Regions from separate parts of the Paenibacillus sp. FSL R7-0652 genome, predicted to be linked through region 2. Evidence: riboswitches for the same ligand, from Rfam matches in the RefSeq annotation. Region 2 holds a riboswitch; each other region holds the start of a gene.
What was found. Region 2 has a riboswitch for cobalamin ahead of MKY97_RS07085 (ABC transporter substrate-binding protein). Riboswitches for the same ligand answer to the same signal wherever they lie in the genome.
Positions count from the first base shown of each region.

Region 1 (10,377 bases), 1.3 Mb from region 2:
GCTGGATTCCGTCTCCCACGAACTGCGCACACCTTTAACCGCCATTATCGGCTCGGCCACTGGACTTATTGAGAATGACCACCTTTTTACAGCAGAGGACCGAAAAGAATTGACTGGCAACATCCGCGATGGCGCACTGCGTATGAATCGTCTGGTGACCAACCTGCTGGGGATGGTACGGCTGGAGAGCGGCATGCTGCAGTTGAATCGCAAATGGTGTGACGTAGGGGATATGATCAGCATTGTACTGATGAAGGTGAGGGAATTCAGCCTTCATCGTGAGATTGCGGTGCAGTTGCCGGAGGAACCTGTATTTTATTACGGAGATGAAGTGCTCTTGGAACAGGTGCTTGTAAACATCGTAAGCAACGCGGTTAAGTATTCACCCGATGAGAGCAGGGTTACTATTCAGGTTAAGAAGGAAAGAAATCAAGCTTCCCTGACCTTCATCGTAGATGACCAGGGTATCGGCATTCCGGAGCCGGAGCGCGCTCGCATTTTCGATAAGTTTTATCGTTCTCCATCCACGCAGCATATTACGGGAACCGGATTGGGGCTTGCCATCTGCAAAGGTATCGTGGAAGTTCACGGAGGTACAATTCAAGCTGAGGCAAATCCGGATGGGGGAACGAGAATACGTATAGAACTGCCTGAGGGAACAGAAGAATTGCCGTGTTCCTGTTCAGGGCAAGGAGAGGTTGGAGAATAGATGAACGACGCATCAGGAGCTCGTATTCTGGTGATTGACGATGAGCCGCAGATTCGCAAACTGTTAAAAGTGACTCTTCAGGCTCACCAGTATGAGCATTACGAGTGTGCTGATGGGGAGAACGGAATTATGCAGGCAAGCATCATGCATCCTGATTTGATCATACTCGATCTCGGTTTACCAGGAATGTCCGGCATGGACGTACTTCGCCGGATAAGGGAATGGTCACAGGTGCCGATCATTGTGCTTACAGCGAAGGATCAGGAAGCGGATAAAATTGCTGCACTGGATGGTGGCGCAGATGATTATGTGACCAAGCCGTTTGGCATGGGTGAACTGGTGGCCCGAATCCGGGTGGCGCTGCGGCATGTGGCCAAAACAACCGATGAACCGGTTCTGCGCTTTGGTCCATTGGTAATTGATTTGGCTCTCAGACAGGTTGAGCTGGATGGAGAGCAGATCAAGTTAACGCCGACGGAATATGAGATGCTGAAGGTGCTTGCCTCCAATGCGGGTAAAATTATTACCCAGCGTCAGCTTTTGCAGCAGGTATGGGGTGCACACCATCATGAATCAGACAGTCACTATCTGCGGATTTATGTGGGCCATTTGCGTAAAAAGTTAAAAGAAGACCCCACCCGCCCAATCTATATCCAGACAGAACCAGGCATCGGATATCGTTTTCTGCTGTTTGCGGAGTAGCAGTATGTTACAAGTTTCAGGGAGGACAGTACGGTGCGATGTATACGTTTCAGGGATCTCGGTAAAGTACGGCGAAAAAGTTCATGGTCTTCTTAAAATAAATTCAAAGAGCACCGTCCCTTTAACATTCTAAAGGAACAGTGCTCGATTTTTATATTATGAGAATTTGGGCAGCCAGTCGCCGTGGGCTTCAATTAAATCGTCGCACATGGCCACAATGTCGTCCATGGACAGCTCGGCAGCAGTATGCGGATCAAGCATAGCCGCGTGATAGATATGCTCCTTTTTGCCTGTCATTGCGGCTTCAATGGTGAGCAGTTGCGTGTTGATGTTGGTGCGGTTCAGTGCTGCCAGCTGCGGCGGCAGGTCGCCAATGTATGTTGGGCTGATACCGGAACCATCAACCAGACAAGGAACTTCGACACATGCTTCACGCGGCAGATTAGTGATGAGTCCGTTATTCATGACATTTCCGCCGATCTTGTACGGTCGATCTGTCTCCATGGCTTCCATAATGTGCGAGGCATATTCGCGGCTGCGGGTATGCTGAATATTTTCGCTTGCGAACAGCTTCTCCCGCATCTCCTTCCATTCGGCAATCTGGTTTACACAGCGGCGTGGATACTCATCCAGCGGAATGTTGAAGCGTTCGATCAGTTCCGGGTAGTTACGTTTGATAAAGTACGGGTGATACTCCGCGTTATGCTCGGAGGACTCGGTTACGTAGTAACCAAAACGGTGCATCAGCTCATAACGTACCATATCGTCATGGGTTTCCTGCTGCTTTTGTCTCGCAAGTCGTTTGATCTCAGGATAGAGATCCTGTCCATCTTTTGTAACCTCCAGCAGCCATGCCATATGGTTAATACCAGCAATCTTGGCGATAACACCTGTCTGATCGATCCCCAGCGCATCGAAGAGATGGGGTACGCAGACCTGCACACTGTGGCACAGTCCTACCGTTTTGATCCCGCCATGCACGTTCATAACATTAGTAAGCACAGCCATCGGATTCGTATAGTTCAGGAACCAGGCATCCGGGCATACTTCCTGCATATCCTTGGCGAAGTCCAGCATCACCGGGATGGTGCGCAGGTTGCGGAAGATGCCGCCAATGCCGAGGGTATCGGCAATCGTTTGACGCAGGCCGTATTTCTTCGGAATTTCAAAATCGGTGATCGTACACGGGTCATACCCGCCGACTTGAATTGCATTAATTACATATTTGGCTCCGCGCAGCGCTTCCTTGCGGTCATGATATGTCTTCACGGAACAGCGGCTGCCCAGCGATTGGGCCAAGCTGGTTAACAAGCGCTCGGAGTCGCCGAGACGCTCGGCGTCAATATCAAACAAGGCCAGTTCAAAATCCTGCAGAGCCTCCGTCATCATGACATCACCTAATACATTTTTAACAAAAACGGTGCTGCCCGCACCAAGAAACGTAATTTTATTCATCCCATGTTCATCCTTCCCGAAAAAATGTTGTACCCCAACTATAGGCCGAACAGGCTCATATCACTATGGTTCAACCCCTCCCAAACATGGCATAATCCCATTTATGTTTTCGTTTTCATGAATAATTTGCGTTTTTCACCTGTTATAATTTAGTGTTATTACAAGTGAGGACTATTCAGGTTTCATTTATGATAGTTGATCATCAACGTCGAAAGGAGGTTAACATGAGCCGGAAAATTGAAATGAATGTCGTTTCTGCGGGCTGGACACAGATGGAGCTGGTCTTATTATTTTATGGATGGGAGGCATGTGATCCTGCCCATTATTGGGGACCGGGGGTACGTGATTCCTATATTGTGCATTACATTCATGAGGGCCATGGCACGCTGTATATGGATGATCGGAAATATCATCTGAGTGAGGGCCAAGGATTTCTCATATTACCCGACACAGTTATCCATTATGAGGCCGATGCAGAGGAGCCATGGACATATTCATGGTTTGGCTTCAGAGGTGTACAGGCAAAAGCCTTTATGCAGCGTGCACAGTTAAGCGAGGCCCATCCGGTGTTTACTGCTCATGAACCGAATATCATGGCAGCGCTGTATGATGAAATGCTTCGAGCGGGAACGAGCCAACTTCCAGGAGGAGATGTGATGCATCAAAGTTTGTTATACCGACTTATGGCAGCGTTAATTGCATCTGCACCGATTAAAGAGGAAGAAAGCCCGCTTCTTTCGCCTAAAGAAACTTATATTCGGCAGGCTGTGCAGTTTATGGAGAACAGGTACAGCCAGCGCACCTCAATTCTGGATATCGCACAGGCTGTCGGGCTGGATCGAACCTATTTATCAGGATTGTTCAAAGAGCGATATGGCAAGTCACTGCAGGCCTTTTTCCTGGAGTATCGCATGAATCGTGCAGCGGAGCTGCTGCGCAACCCGATGCTGTCCGTGAGTGAAGTAGCCCACTCCGTTGGATACACCGACCCGCTGCTCTTTTCCAAAATGTTCAAACGTGTGACAGGCATATCGCCGAAGGGTTCGCGAGTGCGAGATTAGCCGCATTTATCAATTTCAATATTGAAAGAAAAGTTTTGAACATTATTCCGTATGCCGCTATACTGATACAGAAGTGCAGCAGATAACAGCCTTAAGCTGAATTAAATACGTGGAACTTGGTGCTCTGTCCGCTTGGACAGAAGCTTAAAAGGGAAGTCCGGTGTGATGCCGGCGCGGTCCCGCCACTGTAACAGAGGAGTCAGGCAGCATATCCACTGATCTTGGGAAGATCGGGAAGGAGCTGCTATGGTGATGATGCTGAAGCCAGGAGACCTGCCAGGTTTGACAAACACAGCAGTACCCTACGGGAGATAGGAAGGTGTTTAAAGAGCATGATTTTTTCTGAAAATCTGTTTATTTAAGACGTCCTCATTCCGTGTAACGGAGAAGGGCGTCTTTTTGGGTTGAATGGACGTAAAGATATGCGCAATACATCGGGAAGGACGTTTTTCATTGGGCAGATATATCGTTAAACGATTATTACAACTGGTTGCCGTTCTGTTTGGCATTACCTTCCTGACATTTCTATTAACCTATCTTTCCCCTGGCGATCCGGCCAGACTGATGCTGATGTCCACTGGAATCACACCTTCGGATGAGTTGGTCAGACAAGTGAGAGTGGAACTGGGATTGGACAAGCCGTTTCTGGTTCGGTATGGAACGTGGCTTGCGCAGGTTGTCACCGGAGACTTTGGTACGTCATATAAGTATGACCGTCCGGTAATGGAGGTGCTGTTGGCGCGTCTTCCGGCAACACTCCGTTTAACGGGAAGTGCCATGCTTTTGGTAATTTTGATCTCTTTTCCGTTGGGAATCATCTCGGCTGTACGGCGAAATCAATGGCTGGATTATATGATTCGTCTATTTTCCTTTGCCGGTTTGTCCATGCCAAGCTTCTGGCTGGGTATGCTTCTGATGCTGGTGTTTGGGGTGCAGCTGAAGCTGCTGCCCGTCATGGGCAGTTCCGGCTGGAACAGTCTGATCCTGCCTGCGGTCACGCTGGCCATTCCGCTGATTGCGCAGTACAGTCGGCAGATTCGTGCAGCGATGCTGGAGGAGACCAGTCAGAATTACGTCATGGGGGCGAGGGCAAGAGGTGTGAAGGAGTCAATCATCATATGGCGCCATATTTTGCCGAATTCACTGCTGCCGATAGTGACCCTTCTGGGTATGACAACAGGTGCACTGCTCGGCGGAGCAGCCATAGTCGAAAGTTTATTCGTATGGCCGGGAGTGGGACAGATGGCAGTGGATGCGATTTTTACACGAGACTATCCTTTGATACAGGGATATGTGATCTGGATGGCGATCATCTACGTTACGCTGAATCTGCTTGTTGATCTATGGACACATCTGCGTGATCCGCGCATTCGATTGGATGTGGACATTTAGATGAGCGCAGCAATTCGAGCATGGCTGACACAACGCCGCAGCTTTGTATTTGTGCTGTCTCTGGCCGGGAGCTGGATCATTCTGGCTCTGATTGCCCCACTGCTGGCTCCGCATGATCCACTCGCCACGAATTTTGCCAAAGTGCTGCAGCCGTCCAGCCCCGAATATCCACTTGGGACGGATCAGCTCGGAAGATGTGTCCTGTCTCGACTTCTGTATGGAGCAAGGACTTCACTGCTGCTTACGTTTGTGATGATTGGGATCGTCTTCAGTTTGGGTGCAGTGGTTGGTGTAATTGCAGGTTTTGTCCGGGGAGTGGTGGACACGGTGCTTATGCGGCTGTGTGATACATTGATGGCGTTTCCGGGATTGATTTTTGCAATTGCCGTGGTAGGCATGTTGGGCCCAGGATTGTTAAATACTGTAGCGGCACTCTCGGTGGTCTGGTGGGCAAAGTACGCACGCATGGCCCGAAGCTTGGTCATTTCTCTTCAGCAAAAAGAATTCGTCACCGCTGCCGCTTTCAGCGGTGCGCGTAAGATTCAGATCATTGGCAGAACGATCCTGCCTAACATGCTGCCTCCCCTGATCGTGATGGCGATGATGGACGTGGGCGGCATGATGCTGTCCATCTCGGGACTTTCTTTCCTGGGACTTGGTGCACAGCCGCCCGACCCGGAGTGGGGAGCAATGTTAAATGAAGGCAGAAGGTATCTGCAGACCGCGCCATGGTTGTTAATTTATCCGGGGGTTGCGATATTCAGTACGGTTATCATTTTTAATTTGCTGGGAGACAGTCTGCGAGATGTGCTCGATCCCAAAAAAAATACAGGTTAACTGAAGGGATTGTGAAGGATGAGGAATGTTCAACGAAAGTGGCTGTTTGCTCTTATGTCTATGATGGTCATTCTGGTGCTCACCGCTTGCGGCAGCGGCAAAAATTCATCGGCTTCGACATCATCGAATGCTGCGGAAAAATCATCAGATACAGATGCGAGCATCTCAGGTGCTGCAGGGAAGAAGTCTCATCTAAATATTGCCTTGTTCTGGCTGGGCAGCAGCCTGGACCCTGCGGAAGAGTGGAACGGCTGGACGCTGACACGGGCTGCAATAGGAGAGACGCTGATTCAGTTTGATGAACACATGAAGATGGTGCCCAAACTCGCAGACAAGTTGGATCGGGTTGACGATACGACCTGGCATTTTCATATTCGTGACGGGGTAACATTTCATAATGGCAATCCGGTGACTGCGGATGCGGTGAAAAAATCAATCGAACGATCCATCTCGCTGAACGAGAGAGGTCAATCGACACTGCCGATTGCATCAATGGCTGCCAAAGGTCAGGATCTGACGATCAAAACAACGCAGCCGGATGCCTCACTGCTGGGCAATATTGCTGAGCCGCTTTTCATTATTGTGGATACGAGTGCAGATACATCGAAATTCAAAAGTGCGCCGATAGCCACCGGGCCGTTCATGGTTACAGGATATACACCTGACCAGGAGATTCAGGTTAAAAAATACGATGGGTACTGGGGCGGTGCGGCCGATCTGGACACGATGACGCTGAAATACATCAAGGATGACAGCACACGTGCACTGGCACTTCAATCAGGCGAGATTGATGCAGCAAGTAATATAGGACGCAGCAATATGTCTCTTTTTCAGGACACATCACAATACACTATTGATGAAATACCCAGTCTTCGTACTCAGTTTGTATGGTTTAACACCAGCCATCCGCTGCTGAGTGATCCGAAGGTTCGCCGTGCGATCTCTTACGGAATCGATCGCGAGATGTATGCGAATACACTGGTAGGTGGACAAGCAGCCAAAGGACCATTTACATCTGCTTTGCCTTTTGGGTACGACAAGCTCAGAGGATACAATTATGAGCCGGATAAGGCCAAACAATTGCTGGATGAAGCTGGATATAAGGATACGGATGGAGACAGTATACGGGAAAAAGATGGGGAAAAGCTGTCGCTGCAGCTCATTCTCAATGCAGCGTACGAATCAGATTCCGTTGTGGCGGCTGCGATGCAGTCTCAGCTGAAAGAGATTGGCGTTGGTCTGGAGCTGACCTCATATGAGGATCTTACCGATCATCAGAAGAGCGGAAATTATGATTTAGCCCTAACGAGCATTAACACAGGCATCACGGGTGATCCGCAGTATATTCTAGACTTTTATTTCAAGACAGGTGCGGAGTGGAATGTGGGTGGATACAGCAATCCGAAGTTGGATCAGCTCATTGAGCGACTTCACTCAGAGTTTGATGTGGAGAAGAGATATGCTCTAGCAGCAGAAGCCCAGCAGCTGATTTTGGACGATGCCGCTTATATGTTTTTGACATACACACCGATTAATATTGTCAGCAAAAGCAATGTCAAGGGCGCGGCGATGTACCCGATCGACTTTTATCTGCTGGATCGCAATATCAAGGTTGAGCAGTGATGATGCCGCCGCGTGCAGTAACAGCATCTCTTCTTGAAGTGAAAAATCTGTCTGTGAGCTACAAGGAAGCGGCTCCGTCTTTGCGGGAAGTATCGTTTTCCATGAGGCAGGGAGAGATCATAGGTATTGTAGGTGAAAGCGGCAGCGGGAAGTCCACCCTGATTCGGGCTTTACTGGGCCTACTGCCTGTGGGCGGGCAGTACAAGGAAGGAGAGATTACTTTCGGGGATCGGGTGCTGCTGCGCGGCTCACAGCAGCATTGGCAGGGGATGCGCGGGAAACGAATTGCGACGGTATTTCAGGATACGGGTTCCTATCTGAATCCGATTCGAAGCATCGGGAGTCAGTACGTAGAGGCAATTCGTGCCCATCTTCCAATGTCCCGGAAAGAGGCTCAGGCCCTGGCTGTCCGCACGCTTGCCCATGTGGGGCTGGATAATCCAGAACAAGTCATGCGTTCATATGCTTCGCAGCTCAGTGGTGGTATGAAGCAGCGGGTAGCGATTGCGATGGCTGCTGCGCTGGAGCCGGAACTGCTGCTGGCGGATGAACCGACAAGTGCGCTGGATGTTACGACTCAAAATGAAGTCATGAAGCAATTAAAGAAGCTTTGTATTGAAAAGGGAACAAGCATGATACTGGTGACACATAACATTGCTGTTGCAGCCCATATGGCAGACCGCATCGGTGTGATGTTAGACGGCAGATTGGTGGAACTGGATGAAACGCTGCATGTCATATCGAATCCGGTCCATGCGTATACGCGCAAGCTGCTGCAGGCTGTACCCGAACTGGAGGGGAATGTACATGACCGATGACAAATCACCGATTCTGAGATTGAACAGCGTTTGCAAAACGTACGAATTGAAAGGACAGCAGGCTGTTCAGGCATTGCAAAACGTGAATCTGGCAGTGTATCCCGGGGAATGTCTGGGCATTGTCGGGCAGAGCGGGAGCGGCAAAAGCTCCTTGGCCAAATGCGTGACGCAGCTGGAGCATGTGAATTCAGGAGAGATTTGGTATCGTCAGCAGGAGATCACCCGTTTGAGAGGTGAGAAGCTGCGCCGGATGCGTAAACAAATTCAGATGGTCTTTCAGGAGCCGTCGATGATCTTTAACCCACGTATGAAGATAGGCATGTTCATCTGTGAACCTCTCTTGAATTATAAATTAATGAAAGGCCCGCAGGCCGTTCAGGAAACACGCAAGCTCTTGGAACGAGTCGGGTTATCTGCATCCGATGCGGATAAATACCCGCATGAATTAAGCGGCGGGCAGCAGCAGCGGGCTGTGATCGCCCGTGCAATTGGTGTAAGGCCCGAGATTATTATTTTTGACGAGGCTACCTCTGCACTGGACGTTTCGATCCAGCAGCAGATTCTGGATCTGCTCATGGAGCTGCGCAGGGAGACAGCAGTTTCTTCCATCTTTATATCACATGATCTTGCTGTGGTGCAGCAGGTAAGTGATCGCATTGCAGTCATGCATCAAGGGAAAGTAGTGGAGGTTTTGGACAGCGCAAGGTTGAGCAGTTCGGCGAATCATTCCTACACGAGAAGTCTGATGTCTTCGGCGTTGTCCTTACGAAAGCTGAAGGATGAAATGCAGAAGCGAGAACGTGTGGTGGTTCTGGCGGAGAGCATCTAAGTTCATTATACGTAAACAGGGTTATCTGGAGTGAGTGGATCAGGCAAATTCATTCACTCCAGATAACTATTTCGTTTACGGCATGTTTCATAATAGTCAGGCAACGGGTGTTCCGTTCGGCAGCGGATGATTCGGGGAAAGCAGGACGACATCGCCTTCGCGGGGTACACCGCCCAGCACAAGGACTTCGGAGAGGAAGCCGGCAATTCGTCTTGGCGGGAAATTAACGACAGCCACGACCTGTTTGCCAATCATCATGTGAGGTGTATATCGCTCGGTAATCTGGGCACTGGAACGCTTCAGACCCAGCGGCCCAAAATCAATTATCATTTTGATTGCAGGAATGCGAGCTTTCAGGAAGGGTTCGGCCTCCACTACGGTACCTACTCGAATGTCATGCTGCATAAAATCTTCAAAAGCAGCCATTAAGGTAAACTCCTCTCAACTAAATATGGTATTTAGTATATATGACGTAAAGCTGTAAGAACATAAAAATCCAGATTACGCTGTATCGTAATCTGGATTTTCGTTGGAATGTTTGGATGAGATACTTTGATGACATTTCCGAAGAAATGTTCCGAAAGAATATGCTGCAGCGGATTAAGATCTGTTCCAGTTCTCTCCGGTGAGATATTTCTCGGTAAGAATGGACAGCATCTGAATCCCTACTTCGTTATGTCCGCCCTCAGGGATGATGATATCGGCGTACTTTTTAGATGGCTCGATAAACGCATCATGCATCGGTTTGACCGTTTCGAGGTACTGTTTGTACACGGATTGAATCGAGCGTCCACGCTCCTCCATGTCACGCAGTACTCTGCGCAGAATACGTACATCGGAATCCGTATCTACAAATACCTTGATGTCCAGCAGTGTACGAAGATGCTCATCAATCAGTACATGCAGCCCTTCGACAATGACGATGTGGTTCGGCGCAAGCTCAATCGTTTC
Region 1 covers NZ_CP152001.1:308,854-319,230, forward strand. The annotation lists gene MKY97_RS01400 (ATP-binding protein) at 1-709, shown strand, start outside; gene MKY97_RS01405 (response regulator) at 710-1,411, shown strand; gene MKY97_RS01410 (alpha-glucosidase/alpha-galactosidase) at 1,568-2,866, opposite strand; gene MKY97_RS01415 (AraC family transcriptional regulator) at 3,091-3,927, shown strand; cobalamin riboswitch at 4,028-4,223, shown strand; gene nikB (nickel ABC transporter permease) at 4,381-5,319, shown strand; gene nikC (nickel transporter permease) at 5,320-6,156, shown strand; gene MKY97_RS01430 (ABC transporter substrate-binding protein) at 6,175-7,779, shown strand; gene MKY97_RS01435 (ABC transporter ATP-binding protein) at 7,779-8,597, shown strand; gene MKY97_RS01440 (dipeptide/oligopeptide/nickel ABC transporter ATP-binding protein) at 8,587-9,426, shown strand; gene csaA (chaperone CsaA) at 9,523-9,852, opposite strand; gene udk (uridine kinase) at 10,027-10,377, opposite strand, start outside.
Region 1: it holds a riboswitch for cobalamin, as region 2 does, so the genes downstream of both, nikB (nickel ABC transporter permease) here and MKY97_RS07085 (ABC transporter substrate-binding protein) in region 2, are expected to answer to the same signal.

Region 2 (10,377 bases):
TCGTACCGTTTCATGCTGTTATCTGTCATCATTAACGTTTTGCCCACCCGATTCACGCTCCTTTTGAACTCCATTGTAACAGCTAAAGCGGAGGAACTGTTCTGTTTTGTTCATTCTGTTCTATAGACCATGAGCTATGATGGAGAACAGATAAAGGAGTGGTTAACATGGTGGGGATTGCATTTACCGTAATGTGTCTTGTTTTCGGGACAACGTTTCTGGCGATTAAGGTTGGAGTTGAGGCAGGCATGCCGCCTTTCCTCTCAGCGGGACTGCGGTTTGTGATAGCAGGAGCATTGATGTTTACATGGATGAGGATGAAGGGGCATGTGAAAATGTCCTTGTTGTGGCGCAAAGAAATGCTGATTACCGGAGCAGGTCTGACCTTCGGCACGTTTGCCACGTTATATTGGGCTGAACAGCATGTCAGCTCTGGCGTGGGTGCCATCCTATCGGCTACAGGCCCGCTGATGATTATGCTCATGCAGACAGCGCTACTGCGGCAGAAAACATCGGCTCGCATGCTTGTTGGCTGCCTGATTGGTTTTACAGGCGTTGTGCTTGTTGTTTTGCCAGGCGTATCGCTGGGAGCAGGGTCTTTATTTTTGTGGGGATGCATCGCTGTGTTGATAGGGGAAGTATGTTATTCGGCAGGTACGCTTTATTCCAAAAAAGTCATTCATCAATTCAGTTCGATGAGTCCTGTTGCGATTAATGCGGTGCAGATGATGTATGGCGGCGTGTTGTTATTTATCCTGTCAGCGTTGACGGAGTCGTGGAACATGTCGGCACTCGATGTACTGCCTGCGGTATCATCTGTGATATATCTGACCGTAATCGGTTCGATGGTCGGGCACAGTCTGTTCTACTGGATCATGTCGCGCACAAATCCATTGTTCCCGGCAACGTGGCTGTACATCTCTCCACCGATCGCGGTTGGGCTTGGGGCAGTTGTTTACGGAGAGCATGTCAGCTGGATTACCTGGGTTGGTGTAGTGCTGGTGATCTCTGGCCTGCTGGCTATGAATGATAAGGTGAGCAGCTGGTTGAAGAAAGGGAAACGTACGAAGGTGATTGTGCAAGGCTCCTAGAATATACCGGGAGAATCTCCTCTATAGTATGATAGTAAGAGTTGTTACTTTGAGGAGTCGTGTGAAATGATGAAAAAAGTTTTCCTGAATTTCTTAGCCAGTGTGATTCTTTCTATCCTGGTATTCATTCTTGTTTTATTTTTCGTTCATATATCCGATTCAACGAATATTATGGTTTCGGTTGCTATTACTGTGTCGTTACAGATTTCTTTTTTAACCGCAGTATTGCTGGCCAAAAATAAAAAATAAAACTACAAACAAAACCCGGAACCACAATTGATCGTGGTATCCGGGCTGTTTTTTTGATTCACAGCGTATTGTTTACTCTGCGTTCAGTACAAATTTCTCGATAACCTCTTTGACGCCGTCTTCGTTGTTGCTCGCCGTAATGTAGTCTGCCAGATCTTTCAGCGCAGGGATGGCGTTACCCATCGCTACACCAAGACCCGCCACTTCCAGCATCTCATGATCGTTCCAGGAGTCACCGATGGCAATGCACTCGCTAAGCTCGTGACCGAAATGCTCAGCCAGGAACGTCAGGGCGTGGCCTTTCGTACCTTCCTTATGCATAATTTCGAGGAAGTACGGCTTGGATTTGGTAATGTGCACTTCTGGTCCAAGCAGCTCACGAAGCTCTACAGCCACTTGATCCAGATAGTCCGGCTCGTCGATGATCAGCAGTTTAGGTGTTGGTTGTTCGATGACTTTGATGAAGTCAGACTCGATGTAATATTGCGTGCCGTTCAGCTTGGCATAGTCAAGCAGTTTCTGGTTTTCTTCACGAGCATACAGCTTGTCGTCGATGTACGTTTGCAGGTGCAGATTTTTCTCCAGACAGTAGTCAAACAGTTTGCGGGAAGCCTCCTGCGGTACATAGCGCTCATAAAGCACTTTTTCATCAAGCAGGTTTTTCACCAAAGCGCCCTGATACGTAATGATCGGTACGTTCAGCTTGGTTTGACGTGCAAGTGCCTGCGCGGAGGCATAAGCGCGTCCTGTAGCAAGGGTAACAACAACTCCATGGGCTACCGCTTGTTCCAGAGCTGTTTGTGTAGCCGGTGTAACTTCCTTGTTGTCGTTAATCAGAGTGTCATCGATGTCGATGGCAATGAGTTTGTAAGTCATGTGATGTTTCTCTCCTTTTTTTATCTGCTTCTATATCATTGAACGAAATAAATAGATTACACGAGTCACTCCAAATGTAGATTCATCTTATGATCGCTCTAATCATCACCGGATTTTTATTAGAACTTAAAAGTTGAACCACCGGTGATTTACGCGGTCACTCCGAAGACAGAATAACCTTCCGATCGCTGTTATCCCCCGATTTTTTGATTCCCTTTTGTTAAAGGGGAAAATCCGGTGATAAGCGTATGCTTCCGATGCAGCTTTCTTGCAGAAAGCTTTCAGGCGAACGCTTTGCTTCTCCGGTTTTTTTCTGTCTTCTCCGTTATTGTGTAAACGAATAGTTCTGCCTTTTCCGTTAAATGTGTAATCGAAAATTCGTTCAAACCATCTATACCCATCTAAATGTCATATTTTCTTTGTTATTCTTCCAGGAAAACAAGGCCGATAAAGTCTTCCAGCTCCAGGTTGCCAAAGTAATGCTTCACATTCAGACCTTCCAGTGCTGAACGCACTTCAGTCTCATCGTAACGCTTGCCGCGCAGCATGTCCTCGATATCTGCCACATCACCAACACCGAAGAAATCGCCGAAAATTTTAATATCTTCGATGCGTCCATCCTTGATGTTCATGCGCAGATCAATGATGCCGACCGGGAATTTGCGGGTGTGCTTCACATTGCTTTCTGGTGACAGACCGTAGTTCCAGTCCCAGTTGTTATAACGCTCGGCCGAGATTTCCTTGATTTTGTCCCAGTCCTTCTCGGTCAGCTTGTACTGAGGAACGTCCTGCGGCTCCATGCGGAAAATATGACGCAGCAGCTCATCACGGAACTCTTCAATCGTCAGATTGGTGTCAATCAGATCACGAATGTTGGCAACCCGGCTGCGTACCGACTTGGTGCTCTTGGATTTGAATTTCTCGGGATTGACGTTCAAGGATGCCTGAACATGCTCCAGATTCAGATCAAACATCAGCGTGCCGTGACTGAACATGCGTCCGCGGGTAGCAAATTGGGCGTTGCCCGAAATTTTCTTTTCGCCGACTTGCAGATCATTGCGTCCGGTCAACTCGGCATTGACGCCAAGTTCGTGCAGCGCTTCAACCACAGGCTGGGTGAACTTGCGGAAGTTATGGAAGGATTGACCGTCATCCGCAGTGATGAAACTGAAGTTCAGGTTGCCCAGATCGTGATACACTGCGCCGCCCCCGGAAAGACGGCGTACCACCTGCACACCGTTATCCTGAACGTATTCGATATTAATTTCTTCAATCGTATTTTGGTGCTTGCCAATGATGATGGACGGACGGTTGATGTAAAACAGCAGGTAGCTGTCATCCTCCATCGGCAGATGCTTCAGAATGTATTCCTCAATCGCGAGGTTTACAGAAGGATCTGTAATGCCCTGGTTGTCTACAAACAGCATGGTCATTCCTCCATTAATGTATGTGAGAGGCGCGAAGCCCCTTATGTAGTGATGCTTGTATCCATGAATCAGAAAACCGAAGTTCCTGAAATTCCTCTTCTATTGTAAACGAATTGTCGTTGGGACACAAAGAAAACACGTGATGCCCTTTATTTTGAAGCCTCCCTTTCCAGGTATATGATATTGAAAAGTAATACAGCATTGACCCGTCCCTCATGTGCCATCCATAATAAAAAGAACAGACAGAGAGGATGACGGAAGAATGACCGGTTATATCGAAGTATTCGGACATGGCGGAGATGTGGAGACGGCTGCTTCGCGATTTGGAGGCAGTGCGGCAGATTTCCTCGATTACAGCGCCAATATTAACCCGCTAGGACCGCCTAGAGAGGTGCTCGAAGCACTGCAGCAAGGTCTGCACTCCGTGCTTCGTTATCCTGATCCGGGCCATCGGGCATTCAAAGCACTGTTGAGTGAGCGTTTGGGGGTAACGAAGAAGCAGATTTCCGTAGCCAATGGAGCTGCCGAAAGCATGGCTCTGATTCTGCTGGCACTTGCTCCACGCAGAGTAGGAACGGTGGAACCGGGCTTTTCGGAGTACAGCACTTTGGCGCGGCAATTCGGTGCGGAGGTCATCCATGCAGCAGGCCGGGAAGAATTGAATTGGCAGGCGAGAACCGAAGATATCGAACAGTTGATGGAGAAGGTAGACCTGCTTTTCCTTGGACAGCCGAACAATCCAAACGGTGTGCAGTATCCGGTGGAAGTGCTTCACAGACTTGCCCGCAAAGCTGAAGAGAAGGATACGGTACTCGTTATTGACGAAGCCTTTATTGATTTTATTCCAGTTTCCCGGCGGCAGTCTCTTGCTCCGCATCTGGATAAATACCCGAATGTGATTATTATCCGCTCCATGACCAAGTTCTACGCTATTCCCGGACTGCGACTCGGATATGCCTTGGGGAGTGCAGCATACATACAGGCGATGACGGAGAAACAGGTGACTTGGAGTGTGAATGGACTGGCATTAATTGCAGGAGAAGCCTGCCTGCGCAGCGGCGAACGTTTTGAACAGGAAACGATATCGCATATTACGCGTGAACGGGCACGATTAATTACATCGCTGGAGATGTATGGGTGCAGCGTAACGCCGGGTGAGGCAAATTTTATTCTGGCGCGTGTGCCAGAACCATGGACGGCGGCTTCCATCCAGGAAGCATTGGGGAAGCGAGGCATTTTGATTCGCAGCTGTGCCATGTATCCGGGGCTTGGTGCAGGACATGTACGCTTCGCGGTCAAAGGTGCCCAGGCCAATGACAGACTGCTTGACGTGTTGGGAAGTGTGCTTGAGCGGAGCAAGGATCAGGACGCGTGTCTGGCATCTTCTGATCAGGCAGGTCAGCAGAGCCATAAGCAGCATTCCGAAAAAGGAAAGGGAGGAAAGCGGTCATGACACTCCCGTTTTATAACTATTTTACACATGGAAAAATAGGCGAGAACGTCTATGTATCCTCTTCCTGGCCTGGGCTGCACATCTCTGCGCATGAACGGCATATCAAAGCACAGATTCCGCATTCTGCTTCTGCACTGTCCAGCGCAGTATATGGCGGCGGGATGCTTGAATTGAATCGCGTCTTTAACATTTATGTGGACAAACACTACCGCTGTGATGATCCACCCCGTGATATCGCTCAGGCGCTGCGTGAATGGCAGGAACAGGCCGATCAATGTGCCGGATTATTAACAGCTGTTAGGCTGGAGCATACCTCCATTCAGGAATTTACGAGTTCGGAATTCGGGCTGCTGTGCTGTACAACTGCCGGAGTATCGAATGCTGCACGTGCAGGTTCGGAGAGAACTGTTTTTGATATCCATGGGCAAACCCAAAACAGAGCTCCATATATCCCTGGCACAATTAATATCATGCTCTGGTTCAACGGCCGGATGACTTCGGGAGCAATGGTCAATGCGGTTCAGACGGCAGTGGAGGCCAAAGCTGCAGCGCTTGCGGATGCAGGCATTGCCGATTCGGAGAACGGACTGCCTGCCACAGGTACAACAACGGATGCCATTGTGCTTGCTGTTCGTCAGAACGGGGACGATATCCAGCCGCTTCACACTTACGCGGGTACAGCAACGGCTTTGGGGGCGGTCATCGGCAGACTGGTGTATGACACAGTGACCGAAAGTCTTCAGGCTGGACTGCAGTGGAAAGAGAGGGTAGGACGGCAATGACATTGGAATTGGAACATCTATGGGCTTCCTCGTTCTGGATTGGCATGGGGGGGGCTTGGGTTATCATTCTGGCGTATATACTAGACCGATGCATTGGAGACCCGCGCTGGATTCCGCATCCGGTTATCGGTATGGGGAAAGCCATCTCGGCTCTGGAGCGTGTAATTCGATTACGTGTGAACACAGATGCAGGTCTGAAAAAAGCCGGAATCTTGTTCCCGATCTTGATTGCAGGTGGTTCTTTTGCCGTCACCTGGGGTCTTTTGCTGCTGCTTGGTAAGATTCATCCCCTTTTAGCGGCTGCAGCCGAAATCGTTCTGATCGCCACCACGATTGCTTCCAAAGGTTTAAGAGACGCAGGAATGGAAGTATATCGTCATCTGAAACAGCAGGATTGGCCTGCCGCACGGCGTTCCCTGAGCATGATTGTTGGACGTGATACCGCACATCTGGACGAGCCCGAGGTGGTCCGGGGAACGGTGGAGACGGTCGCGGAAAATATTGTTGATGCCATCGTGTCCCCTCTGTTCTATGCGCTCATTGGCGGCGCTCCGCTGGCTATGGCTTACCGGGCTGTCAATACGCTGGACTCCATGGTTGGTTATAAAAACGAAAAATATCTGCATCTTGGCTGGGCCTCTGCCCGTCTGGATGATTGGGCAAACTGGATTCCTGCGCGCGTAACCGCCGCACTGTTAATTGTAGGCGCACGGGTGCTCAGGCTGGATGCCCGAGGTGCAGCACGCATGGTTGCCCGTGATGCGAGGCTGCATCCCAGTCCCAATAGCGGTTTTCCCGAATCGGCAGTGGCCGGAGCACTTGGCATTCGGCTGGGCGGACATAACGTGTATCACGGTATTGCCTCGTTTCGTGCTTATATGGGCGAGGCTGCGCGGCCGATGGAGGCCGAAGATATTGTACGAACGACAAGGCTAATGTTTTGGTCAGCTGGCGCTTTTGTGGGCCTTTGTTTCTTAGCAACCATGGGTGTGTGGTTAATAGGAGGTGCGCTATTGTGGTAATTAAAGAAGGGCAGGAGCAAAGTGATCCAGACTCTAGTGAATCAGAACAGAATGGATCGCAGCACGGTGAGTTAGAACAGTTTGGATCAAAACAGTCTTCGTCAAAGCGGAGCATTGTACTGATCCGTCATGGAACAACCCAGTGGAATGTGGAAAAAAGATACCTGGGGCATACCGACATTGGTCTGCTGCCGGGTGCTCAAGAAGAGCTGGCTCTGCTAAGCCGGCAGTGCCGCAATCTTACATGGGACGCCGTATACTGCAGTGACCTTCTTCGCTGTCGTCAGACCTTGGCGTACACCGCGCCTCAGGCTGCTGCACAGGCAAAGTTGGATGCGCGCCTGCGCGAGAATGATTTTGGACAATGGGAAGGTTTGACCTACGAGCAGCTGCAGCATAATCCGCTCTACCGGCGCTGGATCGATCAACCGCAGGAGGTTGCGCCGCCTGAAGGGGAAGCATGGCCGTCATTCGCGGGACGAATAGATTCTTTTCTGCATGAACATATCTGGTCAGGCCGGACTTCACATAGAACATTGATTGTGACACATGGCGGAGTCATCCGTTACATGCTGTCCCGTCTTATTGAAGGTGTTGGATTCTGGGATACACATGTGATCCCGGGACAGGCGATTCAGGTATACATTGAAAAGCAGGGGAACCGCTGGCTTGGCAGCCGTGTGAATTTTCCGTCTATCGGCTTGTAAGGCGGTGCAATATACCCTATAATCACAACAGAAGTGTGACTCGGTACGAGCATATTGGTGTGATAGGCTGCAAGGCCTGAGCTGATGTGATTCGTGCGGAGCTAACTGCATCTATCGGTCACATGGATTAACCATCATTAACGACCAAGGGTCCCGCGTGTGAAGCAGATGTTCATGATGAGCAAAGACAAGTCATGATGTGCACAAGGGTAAATGGGGAAGCTGGTGTAAATCCAGCACGGTCCCGCCACTGTGAAACAGGAGCCATCCTGTAAGTCAGATTACCAGCCCTGGACGTACAAGCCGGTGTTCCTTCGAGGAAAGGACAACGTTTCGGGCCATTCTGTGCGTGAGCGCTTCCTGCTGCACATATACAGACTGCCATATGCGAGACGTCATCCCTGATCCTTATGTGAGGATTAGGGATTTTTCTTGTTGTACACGATGTGATGAAAAATAGTATGTTACACGGGGCCACTCCGAGTGCAGTACCATTTTCCGATTGTTATTATCCCTAGATTTTTTTGATTCCCTTATTCAAAGGGAAAAATCCGGTGATAGGCGTATGCTTTCGATGCAGCTTTCTTACAGAAAGCTGCAGGCGAGCACTTCGTTTCTCCAAATTGGTTCTGCACTCTCCGTTAAACGTGTACACATCTTCATTTTCGTTTCATCGGAACACACCAAGATGGGGTAGAGCATTAAGATTGAGGTATTATGTAACAACAATAGTACAGATAGAGAAGGGGAGTTTAAATTAATGATTAAGAACTGGAAAGCACTCACGTCACTGTTGAGCGCAGCGATGCTGGCACTGGCGCTCGCCGGATGCGGTAATGCAGCAACCAAAGAAGGAGCGGGCAGCACACAGCAGCCTGCACAAGAGCAGTCACAGGAACAAACGCAAACCGATTTGAAAACACAATATCCGCTGACGGTTACCGATGCAACAGGTGAGTCTTTTACTTTTGAAAAGGCACCATCCAAAATTGTCTCGGTATCTCCGGCTGAAACGGAGTCATTGTTTGCGCTTGGCCTGGACGAGCAGATTATAGGGGTATCGGATTACGATGACTACCCGGAAGCGGCGAAAGCAAAAGCGAAAATGGGCGGGATTAACAAACCCAATGAAGAGTCGGTTATTGCCGCTGATGCGGATATCGTATTCGGAGGTATTTCGTTGAGTGAAGATGCAGTGAAAAAGCTGCGTGATTTGGGGATCACCATTTTCAAAACCGATCCTAAATCCATCGACGATGTAATGAACAATATCGAAACGTTTGGTAAAATTACAGATCATCAGGAGCAGGCTCAGAAACTGATCACACAGATGAAGCAGGATGTAACGAACGTAACAGAAGCGGTCAAAGCCGTGAAGCCGGAAGAGAAAAAGAAAGTATATGTTGAGTTCTCTCCAGGCTGGACCGTAGGTAAAGGTGAGTTCATGGATGAACTGATCACGACAGCTGGAGGCACCAATATTGCTGCGGACAAAGAGAGCTGGTATCAGATTAACGAGGAAAATGTAATCGCCGCTAATCCGGATGTTATTCTATACGCAAACGATGTAATTGACGAAAACTCCAAAACGCTGGATCAGATTATCAAATCGCGCAGCGGCTGGGATCAAATCACAGCCGTAAAAAACAATAATGTGGTCGGATTGGATGCCAACTTGCTGAGCCGTCCGGGCCCACGTGTAACTCAAGGATTAAAAGAAGTAGCCAAAGCGATCTATCCTGATCTGTTCAAATGAGCAAAAAGCTGATCCTGTACGGAACGATAGGTATAGGGCTGCTGATGCTTACCGTGCTCATCTGCACGGGCATTGGTTCGGTGGCGCTGCCCATCCGGGACATTGCCGGTATTCTCATTCACAAAATGCCGTGGGTGGGCGACTGGATCACACCTGATTGGAGCAGGGCTGCCGAACAGATTATCTGGAAGGTGCGCTTTCCACGTGTGCTGCTTGCGGTGCTCGTTGGAGCTTCGCTGGCCATTGCAGGCGCGGGCTTTCAAGGAGTGCTGCGCAATCCGCTGGCAGATCCTTTTACACTAGGGGTATCCTCAGGAGCTTCGGTGGGGGCGGCTTTCCTGATTTTCTTCGGACTGCAGTATGCCCTGATCGGAATCTGGACGCTGCCGCTGGTTGCTTTTCTGACCGGGGCCATGACGCTGTGGTTCGTCATGACGCTGGCTCGTGAAGGACGCAAAATACCGACACACAGCCTGATTCTGGCAGGTGTTGTTATGCAGAGCTTTCTGGGTGCGGTCGTTTCCTTCCTGTCGACCATGTCCAAGCAGACAATCAATGAAATTATATACTGGACGATGGGAAGTCTGGCACTGCGCGGGTGGTCGTATACGGCCATCCTTTTCCCGTATTTCCTGCTGGGTCTGATCTTTCTGTGGAGCCGTGCACGTTCCCTAAATGTACTGGCGCTGGGTGAACGTCAGGCGGCACATATCGGGGTTGGCGTGGACAGACTCAAGCTGTCTGTACTTGCTGTGGGTACGCTGCTCACAGCCGGGGCAGTCTCCGTCTCCGGCGTCATTGGCTTCGTTGGACTGGTCATTCCGCATATGCTTCGGCTGCTGGTAGGGCCGGACTACCGACTGCTGGTGCCGCTATCTGCAATTGGCGGTGCGATCTTTATGGTATGGGCGGACACGATTGCCCGCTCTCTGCTGGCACCAACCGAGATACCGTTGGGTGTCGTGACGGCTTTTGTAGGTGCTCCGTTCTTCGCTTATCTGCTGCACCGGAACA
Region 2 covers NZ_CP152001.1:1,591,959-1,602,335, forward strand. The annotation lists gene MKY97_RS07040 (PLP-dependent aminotransferase family protein) at 1-32, opposite strand, end outside; gene MKY97_RS07045 (EamA family transporter) at 168-1,091, shown strand; gene MKY97_RS07050 (hypothetical protein) at 1,158-1,340, shown strand; gene MKY97_RS07055 (Cof-type HAD-IIB family hydrolase) at 1,413-2,216, opposite strand; gene MKY97_RS07060 (lipoate--protein ligase) at 2,639-3,643, opposite strand; gene cobD (threonine-phosphate decarboxylase CobD) at 3,906-5,096, shown strand; gene MKY97_RS07070 (adenosylcobinamide amidohydrolase) at 5,093-5,878, shown strand; gene cbiB (adenosylcobinamide-phosphate synthase CbiB) at 5,923-6,900, shown strand; gene MKY97_RS07080 (histidine phosphatase family protein) at 6,894-7,607, shown strand; cobalamin riboswitch at 7,786-7,915, shown strand; gene MKY97_RS07085 (ABC transporter substrate-binding protein) at 8,368-9,363, shown strand; gene MKY97_RS07090 (iron ABC transporter permease) at 9,360-10,377, shown strand, end outside.

Region 3 (10,377 bases), 2.1 Mb from region 2:
TCAAACTGACGGGTAAAGAGCTTTTTGTTTTGGACGAAATCATTTTAAATTTGGTATAATGAGAATAAGTATGCTGCTAAGAAAAAATAAGAGAGATACAACATGTACAATAATAGATCTGAGGAGGTTGCACGATATGATTAAGGTCATTCCATCCGAAGCACGTTCCAGCTTTGACAGGGGCTGGCTGCGCGGCAGTCACAGTTTTTCCTTTGGTGAATATCAGGATTCCGACAATACAGCGTTTGGACCGATGCGGGTAGCTAATGATGATGTTATCGCACCAGGTCGCGGTTTTGGGGCACATCCACACAGTGATATGGAGATTGTATCCATCGTGCTGCATGGCAAGCTGAGACATGAGGACAGTCTGGGTAACGTTGCTGTAACAGGCTTTGGCAGCATTCAGCGCATGTCCGCAGGAAGCGGAGTCATTCATACGGAGCATAATGCCTCAGATACCGAGGAGGTAAGACTTCTCCAGCTGTGGTTTATGCCGCATACGAAAGGGCTGGAGCCTTCCTACGAAACGACTTCGTTTGATACAGCGGCCTTGGAAGGTGCTCTTGTGCCTGTAGCCTCCTCCGATGGTGGGCCGCGGGTTGCCACGGTTCATCAAGACATGACGATTTATCTTGGGCGATTATCCAAGGGCAAGACGCTTGAGTATGAGCAAAAAGAAGGGCGCCGCATGTACATTTTCTCCATCGAGGGCAAGCTCGGTTTGCAGCATGAACATGTGCTGCATCCAGGAGATACGGCACGTGTGGAGCAGACCTCTTCCATGAAGCTGGAAGGGCTTGAAGACACTTTTTATATGCTGATTGATCTGCCTTAATAAAAGAAGACGAACTCCACTTCAAGATCCAAGGAGGAACGATGCGTATGGCGCAGCAGGAATGGTTTATGGTAAAACACGGAGTGACCGGGCGTGGACTGGCGAACAGCAAAATGGATGCAGGTCTGTCTTATCGCTTTCAGCAGGATGGAACGGGATTCCTGTTTACAGTTTCGGGACTGGACGAGCAGACCGTTGCGAAGATTATCGAGCTGAGGCAGGAATTAAACGTATTTCGATTCGTTCAGCGTAAAGACCGCCCTCTGACGAAGCACTGGTATTATGTCGATGGCGATCGCGTAAAATATGACAGCGAGCGGCATACACTTACGATCTATGCCAAGTCAGAAATTCAATATGTACCTGAGGATTATTTTGCAGACTAACACAGACATGGAATGGCCGCATGGTCTATTGTGCGTTCAACCTACTGCATGAGACTTCCATCACTTCGATCTGTAAGCCTTCCTTCATGGGAGGCTTATTTTTTTGTATTAAAAACCACATAATTCCCTGTCTTATGGCACAAGCTACCTCGTATAAAAACATGAATGGAGGGGCGGCATATGGCAGGTAAAACATCATCAGACGGTGGTAAGTCCAAAGCTTCAGGAGCATCCTCCGACAGCAGCAGACATATACCCTTGGGACTGCCGTCCCCGCCTATTCTGAAGCAGCCAATTAGTGGAGTTCATACGACTCAGATTCAGGCATTAAAAGAAATATTCTCGGAATGTTCCGACGTAGTATTCCGCAATGTTATGATCACACCGGAGGTGCAGGGACTCCTCGTATACGTCGAGGGCATCGTGAATTCGGCAGATATTCAGGAGCATATGCTGCGTCCGCTTATTCGGGGACTGATTCAGCAGCGAACAGACGAGCCGGATGTGCCGATTGATGATACACGGATTGAATTAACACAGGTAAAGCGAGTTCAGACCTGGGCCGCTGCGGCAGAGGGCGTGCTTGCCTCATCGGCGTTACTGGTCATGGATGGAGAAGCTGAAGCATGGCTTTTCAATGTCAAGGGCGGTATAAGAAGGGGCGTAGAAGAGCCGCAGACGGAATCGGTCATCCGCGGACCCCGGGAGGGATTCACGGAGACGCTCCGCATGAATACAGCTTTACTGCGGTTCAAGCTGAAGACACCTGCACTCAAAATGGTGAGTATGACACTGGGCTCCGATACGAAAACAGATGTTGTTTTGGTCTACCTGGAAGGAGTCGCCGATCCCAAATTGATTCAGGACGCCAAGAAACGTCTCGAAAAAATTGAAATTGACGGTATTTTGGAGAGTGGTTACATTGAGGAGCTCATTGAAGATCATCCTTATTCTCCTTTTCCGCAGCTGCACTACTCGGAGCGTCCAGATACGGTTGCTGCAAACCTGCTGGAAGGTCGATTCTCCATCATGGTGGACGGGACACCGTTTGCATTGATTGCACCTGTGACCATGTGGCAGATGCTGCAGGCAAGCGAGGATTACTATGAGCGGTTTTTCATTACGAATCTGATTCGCTGGATTCGCTTTTTGTTCGTAGCGATTGCTCTGTTCCTGCCAGCTCTGTATATCGCGGTTACAACCTATCATCAGGACATGCTTCCAACCACACTGATTCTCAGTATTGCCGGTGCCCGTGAAGCTATTCCTTTCCCGGCGCTGATCGAAGCGCTCATTATGGAATTATCCTTTGAAGCGCTTCGAGAGGCCGGGGTCAGGCTGCCCAAGACGGTGGGGCAAGCGGTCAGCATTCTCGGTGCCCTGGTGATCGGCCAAGCTGCCGTACAGGCAGGTATTGTGTCTGCCCCAATGGTTATCATCGTGTCGATGACGGGCATAGCTTCCTTCACTATTCCGCGCTTTAACTTTGCCATTACCGTAAGGCTGCTGCGGTTTCCGATCATGCTTCTGGCAGGCATGTTAGGGTTATACGGCATAGTCATTGGTCTGGTACTCATCTCTGTGCATCTGACACAGATGACATCATTTGGTGTACCATATCTGTCTGGTTTAAGTCCGTACAGCAAGAAGGATACCAAAGATATTTTGGTCCGGGTGCCTTGGTGGAAAATGATCAATCGCCCTTCGACTGTACATCGGGACCGCAAACGTATGACCAGAGATATTAATGGTTCGCCGGAAGCTGAGGAAGGATGGTGATTCCATGCAGGTTCTTATCAAATACAGAGCTGTGATTGCGCTGATTCTGTGTACTTCCATGCTTGCAGGCTGCTGGGATCGCGAAGAGATCAATGACATTGCCTTTGTTATCGGCATTGCCGTTGATAAAGAAGAGGAGAACTACAGAGCAAGCCTGCAAATTGCTCTTCCAGGACAGTCAGGTGCATCAGGCAGTGAGGGTGGTGGCGGGGGGACCAGTGGTGATAAGTCATGGTTCCTGCTCTCGAACACGGGTCCAACGCTGCGGGAAACAACACTTGCAGGTCAGAAATCATTGTCTCGCAAAATTTATTATGCGCATCGCCGAACCATCCTCATTGGAGAGGAGCTTGCCCGGGAAGGTGTGGCCTCGATGCTGGATTTACTCACGCGGTATCCGCTCAACCGGTTATCGGCAATGCCTGTCGTCACTCGGGGTGAAGCTTATAAAGTCATTGATACGGATGCTCCCATTGAGAAATTCCCTTCAGAGATGGTGCGAGAGTTATGTTTCCTGAATATGCGAAATCCGCGTTCTCTCAAAACATTTATCGACTCCATTCTGAGCGAGGGTATTGATCCTTTTCTGCCTATTGCTTCGGTTTCGGACAGCGTACCGAAAGATTGGAAAGACTCCAAGACCAATATCAAGCTGGATGGTCTGGCTATTTTCAAAAAAGATAAACTTGTAGGCATGATGGATAAGGAACCAGCAGATGCTCTGATTCTGGCGATGGGTGAAGCGAATGCACCTGAAGTTTTGATCAAGGCCCCTCGAGGGAAAGGGGATTTGTTTATCAAGCTGAACGAGAACAATGCTTCGCTTCACCCTCATATAGAGAATGGGAAGGTGAGTATAACCATTGAACTCTATGCCAAAGGGGTATTGGTCGACAACGAATCCAATTATGGGGATCGGCAGGAGAAGGAGATTCTTAATATTAATGAGGCTGTTCACCAGAAGCTCAAAGAGGATATTGAAGAAGGGGTCCATCTGGTACAGAAGAAGTTCAAAGCGGACATTCTCGGTATGGGCAGATCAATTCATCAGCAGCGGCCAAAGGAGTGGAAGAAGATTAAGGATCGTTGGGATGTTCTCTATCCGGACGTCAAGGTGAATGTAGAGCCCCATGTCATCATTGAGAATGTTGGCGTTGTCAATAAACCGATCGGGGTCGTAGAGGAGGACATTGTGCATGATTAAACCGCTTCTGTTCACATATTTAGCGATGGTTGTTGGCGCGCTTATCATGGATTTTCGTCATCTGAAACAGGCAGCCCCGATTAATCGCTGGTTGTCTTACGGTTTAATGGCCATAGGGATTGGTATCTGGTTGTATGTAACTGCATTGAGCACGAAGACGTTTTTTGTAACGGTATGGATCAGTCATGTGATCCAGCGTCTGCTGCCGCTGCCCGGATGAAGTGCAGTATGATTGCTTAACATGCAGAAGGTATGCGCAGGAAAGGAGGGGACAGGATGAGTCAGAAAGTAACCCACCGACAAATGGTATTGATCATTATGCTGCTCAGTATTACAGGTACGCTGCTTCAACCTCATGCTCAGGCCATTTTTTATGCAGAACAGCATGCTTATCTCTGTTACGTACCGGTTGTTCTGATTATGTTTACATCGATGTGGATGCTCAGCCGTGTCCAGCGGCGTTTTCCAGACAAGGATTTGTTTGAGTCGCTGGCGGAGCGCTTCCCCTTCCTCGGGAGAGTAACGGGGTTTCTATACATCACGTTTTTCTTCTTTGTACTTGCCAGAGATATACGGCTAACAGGGGATTATGTAAGTATCACGTTACTTGAAACAACACCTATATCGATAATCGTGCTTTCTTTGATTGTCATGGCCGTTTTTATCGTTAGGGGAGGTCTCGGTTCCCTAATCGGTATGGTGGAGTTATATGTGACTCTATTTGTGTTAAACTCCATCATCGTTCCGTTTATGCTGATTCAGCAGATCAATCTGGATAATTTGAAGCCCTATCTCGATGTTGACCTCGCGGGAGTGGGGACAGGAAGCTGGTATATCTTTTCATTTTATGGTGAGATGATTGCCCTGCCTTTTGTGGTAAGAGGTAGTGACTTTCGCGTGAAGTCAATTCTTTCGGGTACTATTGTTACGGGATTGCTGCTGATGCTGATTGTTGTAGAAACGATTGCTTCAATCGGTGTACCCATTGCTTCAAGACTTGTATATCCATCGTATGAGCTGGCAAGACAGCTGCAGATCAGTGACTTCCTGGATCGGTTTGATCTGGCGCTTGCTGCCGCAACGCTGCCTTGTATTATTACCAAGATTGCATTTGACCTGTATTTTGTATGCTGGGGATTAAAACGAATGATTCCGAAGGTGTCTGGTAAAGTATTAACTGGACCGATTGCGCTGCTGGGTTTTGTATGTGCCTTTTGGTTTTTCCGCAATGCGGTTCAGCTCAATCGCTTTACTCGAGAGTGGACGTGGATTGCGATCGTGTTCGAGGTGTTATTCCCAATTGTATTGTTTCTTTTCCTTCGTCCGCGCAAGAAGGATGCACAGCATGTCCCGGATTCCGGGTCCGAAGAACGTGCGTCCAGAGACAAACAGCGCAAAGAGGATGAGAAGCAGCAGGCACACGCTGAACCGGATCACTCTGAAGAAAAGTCCGGGGAAAAGAAGGGGAAAACATCACATGGTGGCGGTAATCTGCAGCCTTCCTGATGAAAACTATAAAAAATCGTTATAGCCAAGAGCCCGGAATGAAAGCAGATATGGTTTCCCTCCGTACAAGCAGCCTGTATACTGTAGTCAGACTGATGAACATTCGGCTGATTTGAACGGAGGGGACAGGTATGGCGCAGCATTTGGCAGGGGTAAGAGTAGCATTAACCGGACCGCGAAAGTCCAAAGAGATGTCTTTATTAGTAGAAAAAATGGGTGGAGTCCCTCTTGTGCGTCCTGCACAAGGAACGGTATTTCTGGATGACCGCAGCATCAGGGATGGATTGGTCTCCTGGATTTCCAATCCGCCGGATTGGGCTGTGTTTACAACCGGTATGGGACTGGATGCCTTGTTTGACATGGCGGAGGATATGGATGTGGCCGGGCAGTTTCGGAATGTGCTGTCTGAATCGAATGTCGCAGCCAGAGGATACAAAACGGTAAATGCACTTCGGAAGCTGAAGTTAACACCTTTGGTACGAGACGATGATGGCAGTACGGACGGATTGATTCGTGAATTCGGCTCGCATGATCTCTCAGGTAAAAAGGTGATGCTGCAGCTGCACGGAGAAACGGCCCCCAAGCTGGTCCACTGGCTGGAAGAGCAGGGAGCCGTCGTACGCCAAGTGCTGCCTTATCGTCACGTACCACCGGAAGAAGCTGCGTTGAAGCAGCTTTTGGATGAAGTCCTTCGGCATGAGCTGCATGCCGTAGCTTTTACAAGTGGTCCGCAAGTTCGATTTTTAACGGAATATGCCGCTTCTCAAGGAAAGCTGGAGCAGATGCTGAAGGCCTTCAGGGAAGGTGTAGTTCCGGCTTCCGTCGGTAAAGTGACCGCAAATGCGATGCGTGAGGAAGGCATTGAAGCACTCGTTGTACCGGAGGAAGAGAAGATGGGTGCACTTATTGTTGAACTGGGGCGTTATTTTGCTGCTAATCCGGTTGGTGTCCGGGGGGAGTCTTAGAGGGAGCTCTGGCGGGAATGAGTTGAGAGCAGCAGCGTATACGGAGGCAGGAAGGCACGTCAGATCACTGGATGAAGAAAACGTAAACGCGTGGAGAGTTAACGCTGCAGGAAAAAACAGAAGCTTGTTATACAGGATACATAAAGGTTCTGGTCCGTTTGGCGGATCAGGATCTTTTTTCATTTTTATCCGAAAATCAAGATATGGACAATATTCATTATCGTGGACATTTTTTCCTGACCGATGGTATGATGAAATCAATATGAAAGCAGCAAGGTGCTCTTGCGTAAAGCAAGAGGTAACAGGGAATCGGGTGCAAGTCCCGAGCGGTCCCGCCACTGTAATGGTGAAGCGCTTTTCAATAAACGTCACTCGGAAAACGGGGAAGACAGAAAAGAAAGCTGATGATCCAAAGCCAGGAGACCTACCTTGCATGTGTCACCAAACCCTTCGCGGAAAGGAGTGGTGTACGATAAATTCGGAAAGGGACAAACATCAGTTTGTCCTGAAAGGCCTTATATGGGCTGTTTTGGTCGTGTGTACCTCCTTTTTTGGGGATTCATGCGTTCGTTTCCTGAGTTTAAGTACATGCGTATCTCATCCGTGAACAGGATGAGATTTTTTTGTTTTTCGGACAGCAAACAGCTTCAGGATCAGGCGAAAAATGAGGAGTACCATCAGCATGAAGTCAGGAATACCGCATATCACGGGGAACTTGCTGCCTGTAATCAAGAGAGGAAGTTCTTATCAATAAAGTTAACATTTTAGATAAATAGGCTGAGATGTAAACCGCGTGACGAGTGGAATGAGGGAGGAAGAGATATGCAAAAGCAAGGCAAACTGCTGATTATCGGGTTCGGCCCGGGTGCGATGGAGCATATAACGAAACGGGCACTGGATGCACTGCAGGAAAGCGAGGTTATTATCGGATACAACACTTATGTGGATCTGATTCGCCCACTGCTGAATGGACAAGCCATTGTACGTACGGGCATGACCGAGGAAGTCAGCCGGGCACAGGAAGCGGTGAGACAGGCGGAAGCAGGTAACATTGTGGCCGTAATCTCCAGTGGAGATGCAGGGGTATACGGCATGGCTGGACTTGTCTACGAGGTTCTGATGGAGCAGGGCTGGAAGCCGGACACAGGCGTAGCCGTTGAGGTTATTCCCGGCGTGTCAGCTGTTCAGTCCTGCGCTTCCCTGCTGGGTGCACCCGTAATGCACGATGCGTGTACGATCAGTCTCAGCGACCATTTGACACCATGGGATACGATTATTCGCCGGGTTGAAGCGGCAGCAGCGGCTGATTTTGTCATTGCTCTGTACAATCCCCGCAGTGGACGCCGTACACGCCAGATTGTGGAGACGCAGGAGATGCTGCTTCGTTACCGTGATCCCAAGACACCGGTGGGTCTGGTCAAAAGTGCGTATCGGGAACGTCAGGATGTGGTCCTGACGACACTGGAAGATATGCTGCATCACGATATCGGTATGTTGACTACCGTAATTATCGGCAATTCCTCAACCATGATGTACGAAGGACTCATGGTCACTCCGCGCGGATATCAGCGGAAGTATACGCTGAACTCCGCGGAACAGCCGCTCAGACCTCATGAGCGGCTGCGCACCGAAGCCGAGCCATGGTCGCTCGGCGCACAAGAAGCCCGCGCTGCCGCCTCCGGCGAGGCAGCGGGCGATAGCGCGGCCCGCGATGCGCAGGCCGCGCTAACGGCGGAGCCAGCCCTGCACGGCGCGCGCGCCGGAGCGGGCACGGCTCCGCAAGGGCAGCCGCCCGCTGGTGCATGGGCGGCGACCCCGCCTGCAGCAAGCCCGGCGCGCGGTGCCGGCACCGCCGTGCTTGCCGCATCGCGGTCCGTGCCCGCGGCGGCAGAAGCCGCACCGCGCGCCGCTGCTGCTGCGCCGCGTGCCGGCGCTGCCGAGCTTGCTGCCGAGGCGCTGACGCGGCTCGCGGCAGGCGGTGCGCTCGGGGGCGAAGCGGCAGGCCGCTGGCTGGACGCGGCGGCGTCAGGCCCGGCGGCCGTGGCGGCGCATCGCGCTGACGGCGCTGCAGCGGTTGGCACCCCAGCTCGGCCCGTGCCGGGACGCAAGGCGCCGCTCTTCGAGGTCGGCGTAGCGCCCGGCGTGGGCAACAAAAAGTTCACCGCCGTCCAGATGGCCCTGCTGGCGCAGTGCGCAAGCGAGGACGGCGAGCTGGAGTATACGCCGGAGCACCAGATCATTCTGAGGGTGCCGACGTTTGAACCGGATGCGCTGGTGGAGCAGCTGCGTGCAGCGAATTTTATCGTTGTTCCCATCGGTGATGTCATCAAGGTCAAAGCCTGTGATTTCTGCAATCTGGAGAAAGATGATGCCGTTCCGATGGCTAACCATCTTCAGGACGTGATTGGCGGATTATCTGCTCCGAAGGAAACCAGTGTAGCGCTGAACGGTTGCGGTATGGCTTGTTACGGCGCGGTGCTGGAGGATATTGGTATCGTTTACCGCAAAGGCGGATACGATCTGTTCCTTGGCGGCAAAAAGTTTGGGCGCAACGCACATCCGGCCCAACCTGTAGCCGAGGGTATTCCCGGTGATGAAATTGGCGGCATCGTAGAACGCATCGTGGCGGAGTACAAGGCAAAGGGCCATCCGAACGAGCGCTTTCACAAGTTTTTCAAACGTGTAGGGGTTATTCAGGGCTTCCGCCATGTGGATGCACCAGTCACCGTCGAAGTGAATCCGGTATGCGGAGATTAAGTGAACGAAGATAGATGATACAGGTCGATCAAACGCGCTGCCGATCCTTGATCAGACTGAATCGCGGCCTATAGCGCTAACGATTCTCAGAAGCCTTATATCGCGGAAAAGGGCATGTTTGAAAATGTAACGATCCGTAGGAACGCTATTTCATTAAAACCCAGCCCAAGTTGGTGTAAAAGGCATCATTTTGGTGAAATAACGTCTCCTGAGATCGTTAGAATTCCAGCGAGTATAAATTACTCCAAATAACGTTATCTGGGATCGTTAGCGCCGAGTTGTGAGCGTAGTAGGCATTAAGTAAGTGAGATGGTTAGCGTGTGGTTGATGTTGATAGATGATGGTTACATGAAAAATCTGATCTGTGGATCGGACAGCGGAGGAGATAAGAAGATGGATGCCATTTTGTTGGTGGGACACGGGAGCCGTGATCCTGAGGGAAACCGTGAGTTAAAGGAGTTTGCGCGTGGGGTTGCCGAGCAGGCACCAGAGAACACGCTGGTGGAGACCTGTTTTCTGGAGTTAACGAGACCGAGTATTGCTGATGGTGTGACAGCTTGTGTAGACAGAGGTGCGACGCGTGTTGTACTGGTGCCGATCATTTTGTTTGCAGCCGGTCATGCCAAGATTGACATTCCGAATGCCATTGACCGTGCCAAAGCACGTTATCCTCAGGTGCAGTTTATATACGGACGCCCGATTGGCGTACATGAAAAAGTGGTGCAGATTATGCAAACTCGCCTGCAGGAGGCACAGCCTGTGCGGGCTGCAGCTCAAGGTGAAGGTGAAACAGATACAGCAGCTGCAGTAGCCGCTCCGCCTGCTGCGTTGAGCGTAACGGATGAAGAGACAGCCGTGCTTGTGTTGGGACGGGGGAGCAGTGACCCGGATGCGAACAGTGACTTTTTCAAAATGACCCGTATGCTGTGGGAGAAGCTTCCG
Region 3 covers NZ_CP152001.1:6,130,069-6,140,445, reverse strand. The annotation lists gene MKY97_RS26755 (pirin family protein) at 137-838, shown strand; gene MKY97_RS26750 (hypothetical protein) at 886-1,224, shown strand; gene MKY97_RS26745 (spore germination protein) at 1,405-3,003, shown strand; gene MKY97_RS26740 (Ger(x)C family spore germination protein) at 3,008-4,207, shown strand; gene MKY97_RS26735 (hypothetical protein) at 4,200-4,427, shown strand; gene MKY97_RS26730 (endospore germination permease) at 4,484-5,713, shown strand; gene MKY97_RS26725 (uroporphyrinogen-III synthase) at 5,845-6,678, shown strand; cobalamin riboswitch at 6,936-7,125, shown strand; gene cobJ (precorrin-3B C(17)-methyltransferase) at 7,501-9,435, shown strand; gene MKY97_RS26715 (sirohydrochlorin chelatase) at 9,829-10,377, shown strand, end outside.
Region 3: it holds a riboswitch for cobalamin, as region 2 does, so the genes downstream of both, cobJ (precorrin-3B C(17)-methyltransferase) here and MKY97_RS07085 (ABC transporter substrate-binding protein) in region 2, are expected to answer to the same signal.